DNA from 4 places in the Providencia huaxiensis genome. Region 1 is predicted to be linked to each of the others. Evidence: predicted binding sites of a transcription regulator. Region 1 holds the regulator's gene; each other region holds the start of a gene.

Region 1 (5,052 bases):
CCATGCGAGCCAAAGTAAATACAAGCTCCCAGCAATTTTTAATGCGATATGAATGGCGGGATAAAGCAGTAAAAGTGCAGCAATACCGAATGCAGAAAGATAAAGTATGGATTGCATGCCTAACATAATACCAAAGCATAATGTTATCGTATGGCGAAAACCGTAGTTTGCTGCACTTGACGTTAGCAACATATTGTTAGGGCCGGGAGTGACTGCAGCAATGAATAAAAACGTAAAAAGAGAAAAAACCAGCCCCAATGTCATTTATAATTTAGCCTCAAACTCAAATTTGTTTACTTGCATCACAAAAAAATAACAGTATGTTATGTGACTCACAAGAGTCTCCATTAAATAAAAATAAGGCTATGTCAGAAAACTTTCGTCCAATAAGTTGGGCTAAAAATCCACACCTCCAAACATTACTGCCAAGGATTTTCCGTAGAACACCGAAAATCAAACCGATATGGCAGCGCCTTGAATTGCCAGATGGCGATTTTATCGATCTCGCTTGGAGCGAAAAACCTGAGCTAGCGGCGCACAAGCCACGTTTAGTGATATTCCATGGCCTAGAAGGGAATTTTAAGAGCCCTTATGCCCACGGGATGCTAGAAGCTGCCCAAAATAACGGTTGGTTGGGTGTGGTGATGCACTTTAGAGGTTGTAGCGGTGAGCCAAATCGCCAGCAGCGAATTTACCATTCAGGCGAAACAAATGACGCCCGCTATTTCCTCCGTTGGCTAAAAAAGACCTTTGGGGATGCACCAACCGCAGCTGTTGGTTATTCTCTTGGGGGCAATATGTTAGCCTGCTATCTCGCTGAAAGTGGGCAAAATGCAGATATCGATGCGGGTGTTGTTGTTTCTGCCCCTTTGATGTTGGAAGCCTGTTCTTTGCGAATGGAAAAAGGGATATCTCAATTCTATCAACGCTATTTACTAAATGGCTTAAAACGTAATGCAACGCGTAAATTAGTGCGCTACCCGGGATCACTCCCTTTAAACCTACTGCAATTGAAGCAGCTTAAGCGGATCCGTGAGTTTGATGATGTGATTACTGCGCGTATTCATGGGTTTGATGATGCTACCGATTATTATCAAAAATGCAGTGCATTGCCCAAATTAGCTTATATCACTAAACCAACGTTAATTATTCACGCCAAAGATGATCCATTTATGGCACCTGAAGTTGTGCCTGATTTATCATTTTTACCCCACAATGTGGAATACCAAATGACGGAACATGGCGGACACGTAGGCTTTGTGAGCGGTACCTTGAGAAAACCGCAAATGTGGTTAGAAACCCGCATTCCCCAATGGTTAATGCCTTATTTAAATAAGGAAATAATGTGATTGTTCCATGGCAAGAACTTGCCCCTGAAACATTGGAAAATCTGATTGAAAGCTATGTTTTACGAGAAGGGACAGACTATGGCTCCCATGAAAAAAGCTTGCAAGATAAGGTTAACGATGTGAAACGGCAGTTAGTTTCTGGTGAAATTGTGCTAGTCTGGTCTGAATTGCATGAATCGGTTAATTTCATGCCTAAGGGAAGTTTTTCTTTATGATATTTTTATTCCGTGGTTCATTTTGACGTCATCATCTACCATAAATTAAGTTGGGTGTTTTCTAACGCAACCATGTTGTAAAACTATCAAATAAGGCTCATAACTCTAACACCCGTTAATCCGCTTCATGCACTGTTGATTAAAATAGTGCTTATTAGCGCAACACAGGGAGTCTGCGATGTCCAAAAAGCACCCAATCATAGCCATCACCGGTTCAAGCGGTGCTGGCACAACCTCAACTAGCCAAGCATTTCGTAAAGTTTTTCACCAATTAAATATCCAACCGGCAACACTGGAAGGGGATAGCTTTCACCGCTATACACGTCCTGAAATGGATATGGCTATCCGTAAAGCCAGAGAACAAGGGCGGCACATCAGTTATTTTGGCCCCGAAGCGAATGATTTTGCTTTGCTTGAACAAACCTTAGTCGACTACGCAAAAACCGGCTGTGGGCAGTCCCGTAAATATCTACATACTTATGATGAAGCGGTACCTTATGGCTTGCAACCTGGGACATTCACCCCTTGGGAACCGCTGCCAGACAAAACAGATATTTTATTTTATGAGGGGCTGCATGGGGGTGTTGTTACTCCAGAACATAATGTTGCACAACATGTTGATTTGCTTGTCGGTGTTGTCCCTATTGTCAACTTAGAATGGATCCAAAAATTGATCCGCGATACCACAGAGCGAGGGCACTCTCGCGAAGCAGTCATGGACTCGGTTGTGCGTTCTATGGGGGACTATATTAATTACATCACGCCACAATTCTCTCGCACTCACATCAATTTCCAACGTGTTCCAACGGTAGACACATCTAACCCATTCTCAGCAAAAGCGATTCCGTCACAAGACGAAAGCTTTATTGTGATCCGTTTTCGTGGGCTAGAACAAATTGATTTCCCCTATTTGCTATCAATGATATCTGGCTCATTTATTTCCGCAATGAATACAATTGTCGTTCCAGGAGGGAAATTGGGGTTAGCAATGGAATTAATTATGGCACCAATAGTCGAAAAATTAATTAATCAAAAGAACAACAATTAAATTATTTTTTGATTAATAAACAAGATGCTTATCATTAATTAAGATAAGCATCTTTCAATTCAAATATATTAGTAAAAATTAAATTTATTTTTAGTTTTTTATTTCAAAGCTGTGTGTGACTTCAACGGTTTTCTCTAACATCAATGCCACTGAGCAATATTTTTCAGCAGAAAGTTGAACAGCACGTTCGACCGCTTTTTCCGTTAATTCATTCCCAGTTACAATAAAATGCAAATGGATTTTCACAAAATAACGCGGGGCTTCTTCACGGCGCTGTGAGGTTAATTTAACTTCACAATCAGTAACATCGTAACGGCCCTTTTGTAAAATCGAAACGACATCAATCGCGCTACAGCCGCCGGCCGCCATTAGCACCATTTCCATTGGACTTGGCGCTTTATCGCCCGCATTGCCATCCATCATCACTTGGTGCCCAGACGCTGACTCCCCTAAAAAAGAAAGTCCTTCAACCCACTTTACTCTTGCTTCCATTGTATTTCCCCTTGAAATGAAATCGATTTAAAGGCTACATTGTTCCATAGATACAATGAATGTTATATCAACTTTATTTGGCTGAAGCGATACAGGGAAGACTTTCTGTATTGGATATGCTACAAACAATACTTAGTTGATAGGATTAAGATCAAAACTCAACGGTTTAATTGATCATATTATAGTGTTGATATCAATTTGCGTTACCAAAAGCAATCAAAAGCGCTGAAGTAATCAGCCTCTTGATTATTTAAAGGTATATAAGGCAAATTAATATGCTAAGCTAGTGACTTTAAAGCCAGCCTTTCTAGACGTTTTTCCGAATGGCTGCAATAACATACAGAGGATAACGCTAATGGTTCTCGGCAAGCCACAAACAGACCCTACTCTTGAATGGTTTTTGTCACACTGCCATATTCATAAATATCCATCCAAGAGCACTCTTATCCATCAGGGTGAGAAAGCAGAAACCCTTTACTATATCGTTAAAGGTTCGGTGGCTGTTTTAATTAAAGATGAAGAAGGCAAAGAAATGATCCTCTCTTACCTGAATCAAGGGGATTTCATTGGTGAGCTTGGGTTATTTGAAGAAGGGCAAGAACGCACTGCGTGGGTTAGAGCAAAAGTCGCCTGCGAAGTTGCTGAAATTTCATATAAAAAATTCCGTCAATTGATTCAGGTAAACCCTGATATTTTAATGCGCCTTTCTGCGCAAATGGCTAGCCGCCTACAAACAACATCTGAGAAAGTCGGTAACCTTGCATTCTTGGACGTTACTGGCCGTATTGCTCAAACGCTATTAAATTTAGCCAAACAACCCGATGCAATGACACATCCAGACGGTATGCAAATCAAAATCACTCGTCAGGAAATAGGCCAAATCGTAGGTTGTTCCCGTGAAACAGTTGGTCGTATTTTAAAAATGTTAGAAGACCAAAACCTGATCTCTGCACATGGTAAAACCATTGTTGTTTACGGCACTCGTTAATTAACCTTTCAGCCTCGCTCTCTTGGCGAGGCATGCAATTTAAAATAACGTTATACCTCTGGTATAACGTTATTTTTTCTTATCCATAGCCTATTTATATACTTTCATTAATGAGTGTCGTTTCTTTATATTTTTCTAGCTAATGATCACACTAAGATAATGGTAACAAAACTATTACTAGGAGATTATTAGTCGTGGAGTTAAATACTAAAGTAAATAATATAAAAAGTTCACCTAATTATATGGATAATAAAAAAATTACATCCAAAAACCTTTCATTTATTGAAGGGTTAAATATTATTAATCCATTAAATACAGGAGGTTATAAGAAAGTAAATCTCGCTATTAAAACTTGTGAGTTTTACAAGAGAGAACAACCCGAGCTAAGCCAACTCCCTTATTCACAACCTGTTGGAAAAATCAAAATTCCCTATATTTATCAAGAGGAATATTTGGTTTCCCCATCAAATGTCTTTAAAAATAATATTACAACAGAAAATAATTCAACAAAAAATATTAAACTGGAAAATACTCCTATGAAAACTAGCAACTCTAATGCAGAGTTAATTAATACTACCAAAAAAAATTTTTTAGTTAAAGATTTCGGTATCAATAAGTTAAAACACTTTTTCCATGAGTCTATTGAAAAAATAAAATCTACTAGCAAAATTCAAAGTTTAATTATCAAAAATAAAACAATACCAAGAAATGAAGATATCTATCATGTTAGATTTTATAATAATAAAGACGCTAACAGTATCATCATGCAAAAAAACAATAAAGAAACAGAGTGCATTGACTTAGAATGGGATAGCTACACCGAAGAACCAAGCTACTTTTTGGGTACATTAGATGAATCAGCGTATCCAAGTTATGAAAATTTAAATTTTGGCTTAAGCCACGATAGTTTTAAAAAAATTCTCCATCTTACTAACTTTCATTCGAGCAATGAGAGCTTAA
Region 2 (5,052 bases), 1.0 Mb from region 1:
GAAAAATAACGGTTTTATTAAAAACCGCACTATTTCACAGCTTTTCGACCCAGAAAAAGGCATGTTTTTACCGGATCGCTTCGTTAAAGGCACTTGTCCAAAATGTAAAGCCGAAGATCAATACGGTGATAACTGTGAAGTGTGTAGCGCAACCTATAGCCCAACAGAGCTGATTAACCCACGTTCAGTGATTTCTGGCGCCACACCTGTCATGCGTGATTCAGAACACTTTTTCTTTGATCTTCCTGCATTTAGCGACATGCTTCAAGCGTGGACTCGCTCAGGCGCACTGCAAGAACAAGTCGCCAACAAAATGCAAGAATGGTTCGAATCAGGCCTACAACAATGGGATATCACCCGTGATGCACCTTATTTCGGTTTTGAAATTCCAGATGCGCCGGGTAAATATTTCTATGTCTGGTTAGATGCCCCTATCGGTTACATGGGCTCCTTTAAAAACCTGTGTGACAAACGCGGCGACCTCGACTTTGACGAGTTTTGGAATAAAGACTCGAAAACAGATCTTTACCACTTTATCGGTAAAGATATCGTGTACTTCCATAGCCTGTTCTGGCCTGCAATGTTAGAAGGTAGCCAGTACCGTAAACCGACAAATCTATTTGTGCATGGTTATGTCACCGTCAACGGTGCAAAAATGTCTAAATCTCGCGGAACATTCATTACCGCCCGTTCGTATTTAGATCATTTAGATGCTGACTGCTTGCGCTATTACTATGCTGCAAAACTGTCTTCTCGTATTGATGATATCGATTTTAATTTGGAAGATTTCGTACAGCGCGTCAACAGCGACATCGTCAATAAAGTGGTTAACTTGGCATCACGTAATGCGGGCTTTATTGCTAAACGCTTCGATGGCAAATTATCGGCAAATCTGGCTGAGCCTGAGCTATACCAACAATTTATTGATGCTGCTAACGTTATTGGCGAAGATTTCAGCAATCGTGAGTATAACAAAGCGATCCGTGAAATTATGGCATTAGCCGATATCGCAAACCGCTATGTTGATGAAAAAGCCCCTTGGGTTGTGGCAAAACAAGAAGGTAAAGATCAAGAACTGCAAGACATTTGCTCGATGGGCATCAACTTGTTCCGCGTTCTGATGACTTACCTGAAGCCGGTTTTACCCGGCCTCACTGAGCGTGCTGAAGCCTTCTTAAATAGTGAACTGTCATGGGATGCGATTAGTACCCCGTTATTGAACCACAGCGTCGCTCCGTTCAAAGCGCTGTTTAACCGCATTGAAATGGCAAAAGTGGATGCAATGGTTGAAGCTTCAAAAGAGAGCATTAAACCAGTACAACAACTCACCGGGCCACTCGCTGACGACCCAATTCAAGAAACCATCACTTTTGATGATTTTGCGAAAATTGACCTACGAATTGCATTAATCAAGCAAGCTGATTTTGTTGAAGGTTCAGACAAACTGCTGAAATTACAATTAGATATCGGTGGTGAAACGCGCCAAGTATTTTCTGGCATTCGCTCCGCTTATCCAGACCCGAAAGCATTAGAAGGCCGTTTGACGGTGATGGTTGCTAATCTCGCACCACGTAAAATGCGTTTTGGCATTTCAGAAGGTATGGTAATGGCTGCAGGCCCTGGCGGTAAAGATATCTTCTTACTCAGCCCTGACAGTGGCGCACAGCCCGGTATGCAAGTTAAATAACAACGCATTAAATTGAGTTGCTATTCATCAAAAATGGAGGGTTAAAGACTCTCCATTTTTTATTGGCTTTTTATTGTGATCGGTAGCACAATAATAAAGTTAATTGTATGATGAATAGATATTACATTACAGGACCAATCTCATGTCATTTAAACAGGTACTGATAACGGGATGGCAGTATTTGCGAGCTTTCGCAATACTCTACCTTTGCCTGATTATTGGAAACCTTATATCAACACTACTTCCATTCTCCATCCCCGGCAGCATTGTCGGCATGTTAATTTTATTCATATTGCTTGCGTTACAAATTATCCCCGCGAAGTGGGCACAACCCGGTTGCAGCATTTTGTTGAAAAACATGACCATCCTGTTTGTTCCTATTGGTGTTGGCATAATGAATTACTATGAATTAATTAGCCAACAAATGGTTCCTATTATCGTTTCCTGTGTGGTTAGTACCTTAATCGTTATGGTCGTTGTCGCCATCAGTTCCAACTATATTCATAAGGAACGCCCTGTCGTTGGGGCTCAACCTGATGACGTTCCTTTCCCCCCCGAAGACCCAATTTCTTCGGTCATTAATGATGATAAAACTAAGGGGAATGAATAATGTTAGAACATATTTGGTGGTCATTGCCGCTGACTATTGTTGTGTTTTATTTGGCTCGTAAGTTGTCGACCACATTTAAGTTACCGATTTTAAACCCACTATTAATTACTATTGCGGTATTGATTGCGCTATTGGTCGTCACAAATACTTCTTATGAGCACTATTTTGCAGGTAGCAAAATACTCAATGATTTGCTACAACCCGCAGTCGTTGCGCTCGCTTTTCCACTTTACGAACAAATGCACCAAATTCGAGCCCAGTGGAAATCTTTATTAAGTATTTGTTTTGCAGGTAGTTTAGTGGCCATGTTCAGCGGTGCTGCTATCGCATTATGGTTGGGGGCAACCCCGGATATCGCGGGTTCTATTTTACCTAAATCTGTAACTACCCCTATTGCGATGGCTGTCGCTGATTCTGTTGGTGGGATCCCTGCGATTAGTGCCGCTTGCGTGTTGTTTGTTGGGATCTTAGGCGCCATGTTTGGCCATAGCTTATTTGATGTACTGCGTGTACGAACCCACGCCTCAAGAGGGCTCGCGATGGGAACTGCTTCCCACGCCCTAGGCACTGCCCGCTGTGCCGAAGTGAATTACATTGAAGGTGCTTATAGCTCCCTTGCATTAATGACCTGCGGGGTTATCACCTCACTTATTGCCCCGTTTATATTCCCTGTCATTTTACATCTTTTTAGCTAAGCTTAATTCACTAAGCCAATAACCAAGCATATGAGTAAGAGGAGTTCATTAGCCTCTTACTCATGTGCACGCCAACAAAACATGAGATATATCTCACAACAAAAGAATATGTTTCATAAATTTCATTTAGAATGGTGATAATGATCACATATAGTTCTACGTATTATTGAATAGAATAAAAATAATTAAATAGGGAGAGTAACTCATGCATTCAAGATTTAAGGCCGCTTGGGCCGAGCTTCCAGAAAAGTTACAGTCAGTACTTAGACCTATCATTGATAAATCTGATTTCCAAGGCGTGTTAACGGCTGAACAAGTTGAACAAATTAAAGCTGAAACAAGTGTAGACGACGCTGAGTTAGCCTTTGCATTATTGCCTTTCGCTGCTGCCTATGCCGTTACGCCTATTTCCCATTTTAACGTGGGTGCAATCGCTCGTGGGGCAAGTGGTAACTTGTATTTTGGTGCCAATATGGAATTTAGCCATGTATCAATGGGCCAAGTGATCCATGCAGAACAGTGTGCAGTGACACACTCTTGGATGAAAGGTGAAACGCAGATTACCTCAATTACTGTGAATTACACACCTTGTGGCCACTGCCGCCAATTTATGAATGAATTACGTGAAGGTGGTAAAATTATGGTGAATTTACCAGGCCGCACACCCGCAGTACTACACCACTATTTACCCGACTCATTTGGGCCGTCTGACTTAAACATTACTACTTTACTACTCGACCCTGTTGACCATGGCTATAAAAACCAAAGCCGTGATCGGTTATTAAGTGCCGCAATTGAGGCTGCAAACCAATCTCATGCACCTTATAGTCAATCTCATTCAGGTATTGCGTTACAGTTAAAAGATGGCTCACTGTTTACAGGCCGCTACGCAGAAAATGCCGCATTCAACCCAAGTTTACCGCCACTGCAAGCCGCTTTAATTATGATTAACCTTGCAGGTAAAGATATTCACGCCATCGACCAAGCTAAGTTTGTTGAAAAGCAAGATGCAATTATCAAACATTGGTATGTTACCGAAAATACATTACAGGCACTGGGTTGCCAAAATATTGAATTAGCTTATTTAGATTAATTTTATATTTATTTAAATATAACGGTTATTGCTGGGAGCTTGAATAAACAGTAATAACCGTATAGTTGCTATTAGAACTTTAATCTTGTTCACAAAACCATTTACCTGCAAAGTGGCCATCCATAATAGGACTCACTAGTTTTGATTAATATATGCCCTAGTAAGTGAATTCATTAAACAATTTCTCTGTTTCATTTATCGTGTCTTCTAATGTAATAACTAAAGGGATCTTCCGCATTTTTTCTAGCCAAGCTTGGCTTTGTTGCTGTTTTATCGATGCAGATTGCACGGCTTCTTCTTTCATGTCTAGCCAAATGCTAGCAAATAACGCAGATTCACCATTACGTGATTTATTAGAAAAGCTATTTAATAGTTTCCCTATAATTTTATTCTGTTTATCTATAGATAATACTTCAAATACATCTTTAAACAACCAACCTTCATATGGAATTCCTGAATTTAACATCGCTTCTTTTTTTATTTTAATAAATTCTTGATGTGTAATGTCACCAATTGGGATGTTATCACTTTCTTTGCGATTTTTCATAATTCGTCCATATGCTAATTTTACTTCTTTTTGATACCGACTCCGTTTTTCACTGGTGAATGACTCACCCCGTGCCTTCATATGATTATTTAAAAACTCTTTTTCTAGATAAATAAAAATACTGAAATATTTATCATTCGAATTATTAAACTTTTGAATATTGTCTTTATCAGTAAAAGCATGACCTTTATTTAAAAGGCTTAAACATGATGAAATTATAAAAATTAATGTAATAATAGATTTAGATTTAAATGATATCATGAGAACCCCTTCGATTTTTATTATAAAACGTTGAATCATTAATCATTTCTTCAAACATAAAATCTAACTTTCTCTCTAGCTTATTAACTAAAGCAATCCGCCTCATTTTCTCCAGCCATCTTTTGCTTTTAATTTGCTTGTCTGATGGTGGTTTGGAAG
Region 3 (5,052 bases), 250 kb from region 1:
TTCCGCATTCATTCCCGCCATTTGGTTTTGTAAACTCTCTCCTTCGGAAAATACCAGATATTTACCCAGTAAGATCCCACCAGCAGCGCCAATTGGGTAGAAAGTTTGGCTAATATTTAAACGCAATGTAGCGTATTGTTTAGGTCCTATCATTGAGCTGTATGTATTCGCTGCGGTTTCAAGGAAGCTTAAACCAATCGCAATGGCGAAAATCGCGGCCAAGAACATGGTGTAAGTCGCCATATGAGACGCAGGGAAGAACATGCTGCAGCCCGCGATGTATAGGATCAGCCCTACCATAATGGCATATTTATAACTGGTTTTTTTGATCACTAACGACGCTGGAATAGCGATTAAGAAATAACCACCATAGAATGCGCTTTGTACTAAAGCAGAGGCGAAGTTACTGAGTTCAAAGACACTTTTAAACTGTGTGATTAAAATATCATTTAATGCTGCTGCGCATCCCCACAATGGGAACAGGCACGATAGTAGGATAAATTGGAATAGAGGAGTCTTACTCAGGTAGCCATCCGGTAACTGAGTGATGTTCTTAATGTTCATAGTAACCCTTATATTTTTATAATTTATACCCGATGAGTGGCTATGTGGCTCTGATGACCACTTAATTATTCAAAGGGTATATAGCTACGTTGGACTATTATTATTTAGCTATTCATTAGCTGTGTTGATTTGTACAAATTCATTAAATTGCTCAACACTTGGATAAGAAGATTGAGTTCCTTTCCCTGTCACACTGAAAGCCGAAAACATCACTGCTTTTTTCAGTGCTTCTTCAATATTCCCCGTATGGACATAGTAATGAGAGAAACAGCCGATAAAGGCATCCCCTGCACCACTGGTGTCAATCGCATTCACTTTAATTGCGGGTATATGTAACTCGCTGTCGCGGGTCATCCATAACGCCCCTTTTTCCCCTAATGTCACGATGACGTTTTTTAACCCTTTATCCAGTAAAGACTGCGCAGCGCGACGAATGTTATCCATCGTGTCGACTGGCATATTGGTTAAAATTTCGAGTTCAGTTTCATTAGGGACAAAGAAATCACATCGGCAGGCAAAATCCAGATCGAGCGTACGTTGTGCAGGCGCTGGGTTAAGCAACACAGGGATCCCATGTTTATTACCGAATGAAATCGCGTGATAAACTGTTTCAAGTTGGACTTCTAATTGCAGAACGATCAATTTACATTTTTTCAGATCTTCCGCTGCGCGATCGATATCTTCTGGGGATAAAAACTTATTCGCCCCTTTGACGATCAAAATACTATTCGATGAATTTTGATTAACAAAAATTGGCGCAACACCACTGGAGGTACAAGGTACTTTTTCCACATAACGGGTGTTAATGCCATAAGACTCTAGATTGCGGATCGTATTATCTGCAAAAATATCATCACCGACTTTGGTTAGCATGATCACTTTTGAATTTAACTTAGCAGCAGCAACCGCTTGGTTCGCACCTTTACCACCGCAACCAATTTTGAAAGCTGGCGCTTCTAACGTTTCGCCTTCTTTTGGCATTTGATCGATGTAAGTGATCAAATCAACCATGTTTGAACCAATAACTGCTATATCCATAATGTCCCTCGTGTTAAATAAATCACATAATGATATGATAGTAACATTATCATGTTGCAAAAATATCATTTGTGATTAGGATCTCGAATAACGAATGATCAAGTGTTATATCTACCACATTTCCTCATTCTTTGTTGTCTATCCCACATTTATATAGGAAAGTTGAAAATGCAAGACTTAGCAAAATATATTGATCACACTTTACTTGCTGCGAATGCGACTGTCAGCGATATTACTAAACTGTGTACAGAAGCTGCAGAGCACCATTTTGCATCTGTCTGTGTGAACACAGGTTATGTTCCTTTAGCCAGCGAACTTTTAAAAAACAGCGACGTTAAGGTTTGCTGTGTGGTAGGCTTTCCACTCGGTGCAGGCTTAACTGAAACCAAAGCATTTGAAGCCGCAGAAGCTGTGCGCCGTGGTGCTGATGAAGTCGATATGGTTATCAACATTGGCATGCTCAAAAGTGGCGACTTAGACTTTGTTCGTCGTGATATCGAAGCCGTATTTGCCGCCTGCGGTAAAGCAACATTAAAAGTTATTTTAGAAAATTGCCTGTTAACTGATGAAGAAATTACCCAAGTTTGTGAAATTTGCCGCACAATTAAAGTCGGTTTTGTGAAAACTTCAACAGGTTTCAGTACAATGGGTGCAACAGAACACCATGTCGCTCTGATGCGTAAAGTCGTTGGCGATGAAGTCGGTGTCAAAGCCTCCGGTGGTGTGCGTGACCGTGAAACTGCAATTAAAATGATTGAAGCCGGCGCAAACCGTGTAGGTGCAAGTGCGAGTGTTGCAATTGTCACAGGAACGGCAACCAAGCCAAGTGACTACTAAGTGATGGGGCGCGGTTTAACCGCGCCAATTTTGTATATCATAAAAGGATTGTAGGGTGATAGAAACTAAACAAAAAGAACGCCTTCGCCGTTTAAGTGAATGTTTAAAACGCTCAGGGCGCATTCATTTAAAAGAAGCCGCTAGAATACTCGAAGTCTCAGAAATGACTATTCGACGAGACCTCAGCGCTGATACCGAAGGCCCTATCCCTATGTCGCTCCTCGGCGGCTATATTGTTTCTGTTACCCAACCTGTCAATTTAGTGTCAAATGAGCCACAAGCGGATGTTTTTACCCCAGATCAAACTGAAGAATTATATATTCCTAACCTTGCAGCGAGCATGGTGACTGAAGATGACGTGATCTTCTTTGATAATGGCATTGAAATGGCAACCTTAATTTCACTCATCCCCGAAGAGATTAATTTCACTGGTATTTGTTACTCACATAACGTTTTTCTCGCCCTTAGTCAGAAAAAAAATGCCACCGCGCTACTGTGTGGTGGGGAATATCGTCCTAAAAGTGACTCTTTTTACAACCCATCTCTCCCTTCATTACTGGATTCAATCAACCCCAAAAAAGCCTTTATTTCAGCGGCCGGTGTACATGGGAATTTTGGTGTAACTTGCTATAATCTCGATGATTTACCCATGAAGAAAAAAGCTATGGAGAAATCCATCCGTAAGATTTTATTAGCGCCCTATAACCTGTTTGATGAAGTCGCTACCGCCAATATGGGGGAATTATCACAATTTGATGTGATTGTCACAAACCGGCAACTTTCTGATGAATATGAAACATATTGCCGTAATGGCTTTGTGAAAGTGATTTATTAAAACCATCAATAGATTTAGCGGGCAACCTATTGCCCGCCAACATTAGATCTTCACCGTCAAATAATCTTCTGCGATTTCCGTTTGAGGGAATACTGACTGGCACTGTGCCAATAACCTTGGAATATCCTCACTCGTATAGCGGCCACTCAAATGAGTGGCAATAAAACGTTTTACTCCCGCTTCACGTGCTAGCTCCGCCGCTTGTACTGTCGTCGAGTGCCCACGCTCATTGGCTTTTTCGGCGAATTCAGCCTCTAGTGTCGTTTCATGGATCATTACATCGGCATTTTTCGCGAGCGCCAGCGCTTGCTCTGTCGGTTGAGTGTCTCCAAAAATCGCAACGACTTTACCGGGTACGGGCTCACCGAGGTAATCAGCGCCATTAACGACTCGCCCGTCATCAAGAATTATCGTTTCTCCCGCTTTAAGCGCTTGCATCCAAGGGCCTCGAGGAATATTGTCATTGGCTAATTTGACTGCATCTAATGCACCACTCTTCGGGTACTCCTCAATACGATAGCCATAGCACTCAACACGGTGGTCAAGGGCATAAGCCGTTACAATTAACTCCCCATCATCAAATAACTGCCCAGCTTCAATTTCAACGATTTCCAACGGGTATGTCATATAAGACATACTCACCGCTAATACCGTTTCAATATATTGCTTTAACTCTTTTGGACCATAAACCGTCAGCGGGTCTGTCGCTCCCCCCATTGAACGGCTACATAACAAGCCGGGTAGACCAAAAATATGGTCGCCATGTAAATGGGTAATAAATATTTTCTCAATTTTTGGCGTTTTAAATGGGCTATTTAAAATGCGATGCTGTGTCCCTTCGCCACAATCAAATAACCAATAGCTTTTACGAATACCGACCAAATTTAATATCATACTGGTGACATTGCGCTCTTTTGTCGGCACCCCAGCACTGGTTCCTAAAAATGTTAACTCCATAACTTCCTCATCTAATTTGTTGTTTTTATTATGGTAAGATTTTTTCCAATAAAAAATCATTTATTTTAATCTGTATAATATTCTGTATTTTTTGATTATCAACCAAAGCCAGTTATTCCAAATATTTCCAATATACAAATCGTGTTTCCGTATTCATCCAATCAATTCACAAGCACTGAGCACTGTCTAGCCTGAAAATAGCCATGTTAATATTGATATCAGGAATATGCTCGATGAATCCCCCTTCGTCAAAATTGAAACCTAAATTACCGAACTGCTTGCTATTCTCAACGGCAATTTGGTCTACGGCTATTGTGCCAATGGTGCCAAGCTATGCCCAAATCGCCCATTTAGACGATTTACCTACACTCGGTAGTAATGCTATTCAATTTGAAGGACCCCAATCTGAAGCCCAACTTGAAGATAGTACTGAACGTTTTTTAGCGGAATATGGGCAAAATGCCGCAAACTTTGCTTCTGAAGAAAAAAACACCCAAAATCTTGCCGATATGGCACAAGATTACGCTCGCCATAAAGCGGCTAACATCGCTACAGATGAAATAACACATTGGTTATCCAAAGCCGGTAATGCCAGGCTCAATATTAATCTCGATAAAAAATTGTCAATTAAGGCTTCTCAATTAGATTGGCTAGTACCTTGGTATGATCAACACGATTTGTTGTTATTTTCTCAGCACAGTATTCACCGTACTGATGGCCGGTTACAGACCAATAACGGTATTGGTTTACGTCATTTCCAACAAAATAGCATGATCGGGGTGAATGCTTTCTTTGATCATGATTTATCCCATTACCATTCG
Region 4 (5,052 bases), 2.0 Mb from region 1:
TCGCGGGTGTGGTAGTCAGCAATGCGACGCTGCACAATGCAGATGAAATTGAACGTCTTGGTGTGCATATCGGTGATACGGTCATTATTCGTCGAGCAGGGGATGTTATTCCACAAATCGTCAGTGTTGTCGTTGATAAGCGCCCCGCGAATAGCCGTGAAATTGTTTTTCCAACTCATTGCCCTGTATGCGGCTCTGATATCGAACGAGTCGAAGGTGAAGCGGTAGCGCGCTGTACAGGTGGGCTGATTTGTGGGGCACAACGCAAAGAAGCGCTGAAGCATTTTGTCTCACGCCGAGCAATGGATGTCGATGGCATGGGCGATAAAATTATCGACCAGTTAGTTGAAAAAGAGTATGTCAAAACTCCAGCAGATTTGTACCAATTAAGTGCAGGCATTTTAACTGGCCTCGATAGAATGGGGCCGAAGTCGGCACAGAATCTGGTTGATGCACTCAATAAGTCTAAACAAACGACGTTGGCTCGCTTTATTTACGCTCTTGGAATTCGAGAGGTTGGTGAAGCCACAGCGGCAAATTTAGCGGCGCATTACACCACACTTGAAGCCGTGATGGCAGCAGATGAAGAGTCACTAAAAACAGTTCAAGATATTGGTCATGTGGTTGCGAAACATGTGGTTAATTTCTTTCATGAAGCCCATAACCAAGCAGTGATTGATGATTTAATCAATAAGGCGAACATTCATTGGCCAGAAGTAAAAGTTGTAAATAGTGCAGAAATCGACAGCCCATTTGCAGGTAAAACGGTGGTGCTAACAGGGTCAATGAGCGTATTGACGCGTGATGAAGCCAAAGACAAGTTAGTGGCTTTGGGCGCAAAAGTCTCAGGAAGCGTCTCGAAGAAAACAGATTTGGTCATTGCAGGGGAGGCCGCAGGTTCTAAATTAGCGAAAGCAAATGAACTTGGCATACGCGTTATCGATGAAAATGAATTGATTCGTTTGCTGAATATCCAATAGTGAACTATATTCAATTTGGCTTAGTTGCCTACAATCTCTGTAGGCAACAATTTTATACGCAGGTTGTTGTAAGTCTTAACTTAAATTCTCAGTAAAATTTCTGTGCAAAAAAAGCGAATGGTAGGAATTGTTATCGTTGAAACGTGATCGCCTTCTTCTTTTTGCAAAATACACCTAGTAAGCTTTCATATTAATGTGACGTCCATCTCATTTAAATGTTACCTATTACATAGAATATGCACCATAGACTGATTCTTAAATTTGTTGGAGTCGCATATGACCTCGATCCTGCATTTCGTTTTATCTTTAGTTGTAATCGCAGCTCTTGCCATTTTAGCTAGTAGTAACCGTAGAGGGATCCGTCCTCGCTATGTTGTTCAACTGCTCGTTATTCAAATTGCATTAGCGTATTTGTTCTTGAAATCGAATATTGGCGAATCTTTTGTTCTTGGTGTGGCAGGGGTATTTACCCACTTGCTAGGCTATGCAGCAGAAGGAACCAAATTTATTTTTGGTGGCATGATTGAAGGAAACTTAGCGTTCTTCTTCTTACAAGTGTTATGCCCAATCATCTTTATTTCTGCGTTGATCGGGATTTTACAGCACATCAAAATTCTTCCTATCGTGATCCGTATTATCGGTACCGTATTATCGAAAGTGAATGGTATGGGTAAGTTGGAGTCTTTTAACGCAGTCAGTTCATTGTTATTGGGTCAGTCAGAAAACTTTATCGCATATAAAGACCAATTGAACCGGATGTCAGACCGCAGAATGTACACCATGGCAGCAACAGCCATGTCAACGGTATCTATGTCTATCGTTGGGGCATATATGACCATGTTAGAGCCACGTTTCGTGGTCGCTGCATTGGTTCTGAATATGTTTGGTACTTTCGTCGTACTGTCACTGATTAACCCTTACCCACCGGAAGGTGAAGAAGATATTCAAATGAGCAACCTGCACGAAGGGCAAAGCTTCTTTGAAATGTTAGGTGAATATATTCTTGCAGGGTTTAAAGTAGCGATTATTGTTTCAGCGATGTTGATTGGTTTTATTGCTCTTATTGCGATGATTAACGGTATTTTCTCAGCTGTATTCGGTATCGACTTCCAAACTATGTTAGGTTACGTGTTCTATCCGTTTGCATGGATGCTCGGTATTCCTGCTGATGAAGCCTTACAGGTTGGCGGAATTATGGCAGTGAAAATGGTCACGAATGAATTCGTTGCGATGGATGGTTTACAAGCGATTGCTGGTGGGTTATCTGAGCGTTCTGTTGGTATCTTATCGGTATTCTTAGTGTCTTTCGCTAACTTCTCATCCATTGGTATTATTGCGGGTGCAATTAAAGGATTAGATGAGAAACAAGGTAATACTGTGGCTCGCTTCGGTTTAAAATTACTGTACGGTTCAACCTTAGTTAGTTTCTTATCTGCAGCGGTGGTTGGGTTAGTTTTGTAATCCATTAAAACATGCTAGATTACGAAACGGCGTTCAAATGAGCGCCGTTTTTTTATGCTTTGATACGAAAGAGAAATCACAATGGAAAAACAAGACCTCATTGATATGGCCAATACGTATATGCCATTTGGTAAATATAAAGGGTGCGTATTAATTGATTTACCCGAAGAATATTTATTATGGTTCTATAAGAAAGGAGAGTTCCCTGCTGGACGTTTAGGGCAATTAATGGAGATGACCCTAGGACTAAAAATAGAAGGCTTAGAAGGGCTGGTAAAACCTTTAAAACGGGGTTAATCGTGGCCTAGTGCGTGAGTAATTTTCTGACTTAAAGCAATAAATAGTTTCTGTTCTTGGGGGGTTAATGCTGCTTTGACCTTAGCTGCATTTTCAGCACGCCCTGTAGCTGCACGCTGCAAAAAATGATGCCCTTTGTCGGTTAAACGGGTGATCAGCTCCCGTCTATCTTCTTCAGATTGATATTGCTCGACAAATTCATAAGATTTCAGAACTCGAAGAAACTTCGATAAATTTTGGCGAGAGAGCCCAAGTGATTGGCTTAACTGGCTTGGTGTTAAATCCCCTTTTAATCTCAATATCTCTAGCACATCATATTGACCCCAAGTTATTTGCTCAGGGGTAAAGCTAACTCTGCGTGCAACTAGCGTACATTGCAGCAGGGAAAGTGCATCTTCAAGAGAATTTGGCATTATGAAAACTCCGTAACATTCAATCTATTGAGTATATATTGATTTTAATAATAAGACGACTAGTTGATTAACTTTAGTTAATTAATTATAGTTAACTAAAGTTAATCATAATTGAGGTGAGTTATGGGTAAGTTTAATCAGCGAGTGGCATTGGTTACAGGGGCATCGACGGGTGTCGGTTTTACTATTGCACAAAAGCTGTATTCACTTGGTGCGATAACGGTAATTACGGGGCGTAATGAGGTAGCTTTACAGCAAGCCGCTAAAGAGATAGACCCAACAGGACAGCGTGTCTATGCCATAAAAATGGATGTCGCAAATGCACAAGACTTTAAAACAACAGTCGAAAAAATTGAGCAGCAATACGGTGTTCTACATTATTTAGTGAATAATGCAGGGATAACTGGCCCTCATGGTGTCAATATTGAGGATTATCCTTTAGAGGCTTGGCATGAGGTGATTGAAACCGATATAACAGGGACATTTCATGGTATGAAGTACAGTATTCCTGCGATTTTGCGTAGTGGTGGGGGAGCTATCGTCAATTTATCAGCTTGCAATGGGGTAACAGGGATAGCGGGTATAGCACCATACACGGCAGCAAAGCATGCAGTATTGGGGTTAACACGTTCCGCAGCCTTAGAGAACGCTCAAAAAGGTATCCGTATCAATGCTGTTGGCCCTGGCTATGTAGAAACTCCGAATATCAGTGTATTACCCCAGGAAACGCAGCAATGGATGGCCTCTACTCACCCAATGGGCAGAATGGCGACTCGGCAAGAAATTGCTAATGTGGTGGCCTTTTTGTTATCAGAAGAGAGTAGCTTTATAACCGGTGCATTTATTCCTATTGATGGTGGTTATACCGCGCAGTAATTCATAATCTAAAAGATATTATTGATTTAAAATGGAAGGGGTGAATAGCGACTTTTAGTCTTTAAGTGATTGGTGGAGCTAAGCGGGATCGAACCGCTGACCTCTTGCATGCCATGCAAGCGCTCTCCCAGCTGAGCTATAGCCCCAATCGAAATGTTTTGTATTGTGCCACCTAACAGGGAATTAGATGGTGGAGCTAAGCGGGATCGAACCGCTGACCTCTTGCATGCCATGCAAGCGCTCTCCCAGCTGAGCTATAGCCCCAAACAAAATCTTTTGGACGGGATGCATCATATTCAAGCTAAGTTAGAGTGTCAATAAAATAATCGGGTTTTAGGTTTAATTGCTGAAATATAGAACATTTTGCAGTCAGCTGAGTAGGGAAGGGAGATTGAGGCAGAGAATTGGCCCCCAATAAATTGGAGGCCAATAATTAAAATTATTGAGCAGAAGCTTCACGTTCAGCAATAAACGCTAAGGCTTTTTCAATACGAGCGATAGAACGAGCTTGGCCGATAGCGTGAACAGTGACATCTAGGCCTGGAGATTGGCCAGCACCTGTCACAGCGACACGTAAAGGCATACCCACTTTACCCATGCCCACTTCTAACTCAGCTGCTGTCGCTTCAATAGCTTGGTGAACATTTTCAGCCGTCCAATCAGTGATCGCAGCTAACTTAACTTTTACCACTTCTAATGGCTGGCGAGCGACTGGGCGCAAATGTTTCTTAGCAGCATCTGCATCAAACTCGTCAAAATCTTGGTAGAAATAGTGGCAAGATTCGGCCATTTCTTTCAATGTTTTGCAACGTTCACCCAGTAATTTGATTAGATCAACTAATTGAGGCCCTGTGCTGGTATCAATATTCTGTTGTTCAATATGCCATGCAAGATAGGTTGCAACTTCTTCTGCTGGTAATGTATTGATATAATGATGGTTTAACCATTGTAGTTTTTCAGTGTTAAACGCGCTTGCTGATTTACTGATAGCATCAAGGCTGAAATATTCTTTCATTTCATCAACA

What was found. The regulator CRP, encoded in region 1, controls carbon source genes, mostly activating them, when cyclic AMP is high. The targets are predictions, from matches to a motif close to ATGTGANNNNNNTCACAT.
Region 2: the regulator CRP is predicted to act here: its motif matches at 3,074-3,091, upstream of cdd (cytidine deaminase).
Region 3: the regulator CRP is predicted to act here: its motif matches at 1,613-1,630, upstream of deoC (deoxyribose-phosphate aldolase).
Region 4: the regulator CRP is predicted to act here: its motif matches at 1,174-1,191, upstream of CYG50_RS11830 (NupC/NupG family nucleoside CNT transporter).

The regions. Positions count from the first base shown of each region.
Region 1 is NZ_CP031123.2:4,175,988-4,181,039, reverse strand. It holds gene CYG50_RS21095 (LysE family translocator) at 1-264, opposite strand, end outside; gene CYG50_RS21090 (hydrolase) at 366-1,349, shown strand; gene CYG50_RS21085 (YheU family protein) at 1,346-1,564, shown strand; gene CYG50_RS21080 (phosphoribulokinase) at 1,743-2,612, shown strand; gene CYG50_RS21075 (OsmC family protein) at 2,703-3,104, opposite strand; gene crp (cAMP-activated global transcriptional regulator CRP) at 3,460-4,092, shown strand; gene CYG50_RS21065 (hypothetical protein) at 4,287-5,052, shown strand, end outside.
Region 2 is NZ_CP031123.2:611,891-616,942, reverse strand. It holds gene metG (methionine--tRNA ligase) at 1-1,687, shown strand, start outside; gene CYG50_RS04265 (CidA/LrgA family protein) at 1,830-2,297, shown strand; gene CYG50_RS04260 (CidB/LrgB family autolysis modulator) at 2,297-2,992, shown strand; gene cdd (cytidine deaminase) at 3,198-4,085, shown strand; gene CYG50_RS04250 (hypothetical protein) at 4,243-4,893, opposite strand; gene CYG50_RS04245 (hypothetical protein) at 4,880-5,052, opposite strand, start outside.
Region 3 is NZ_CP031123.2:4,426,116-4,431,167, reverse strand. It holds gene fucP (L-fucose:H+ symporter permease) at 1-564, opposite strand, end outside; gene rbsK (ribokinase) at 673-1,602, opposite strand; gene deoC (deoxyribose-phosphate aldolase) at 1,771-2,439, shown strand; gene deoR (DNA-binding transcriptional repressor DeoR) at 2,495-3,274, shown strand; gene rnz (ribonuclease Z) at 3,317-4,231, opposite strand; gene CYG50_RS22055 (inverse autotransporter beta domain-containing protein) at 4,465-5,052, shown strand, end outside.
Region 4 is NZ_CP031123.2:2,166,403-2,171,454, reverse strand. It holds gene ligA (NAD-dependent DNA ligase LigA) at 1-980, shown strand, start outside; gene CYG50_RS11830 (NupC/NupG family nucleoside CNT transporter) at 1,257-2,441, shown strand; gene CYG50_RS11825 (DUF3820 family protein) at 2,523-2,738, shown strand; gene CYG50_RS11820 (MarR family winged helix-turn-helix transcriptional regulator) at 2,735-3,151, opposite strand; gene CYG50_RS11815 (SDR family NAD(P)-dependent oxidoreductase) at 3,275-4,027, shown strand; tRNA gene CYG50_RS11810 (tRNA-Ala) at 4,098-4,173, opposite strand; tRNA gene CYG50_RS11805 (tRNA-Ala) at 4,216-4,291, opposite strand; gene gltX (glutamate--tRNA ligase) at 4,467-5,052, opposite strand, start outside.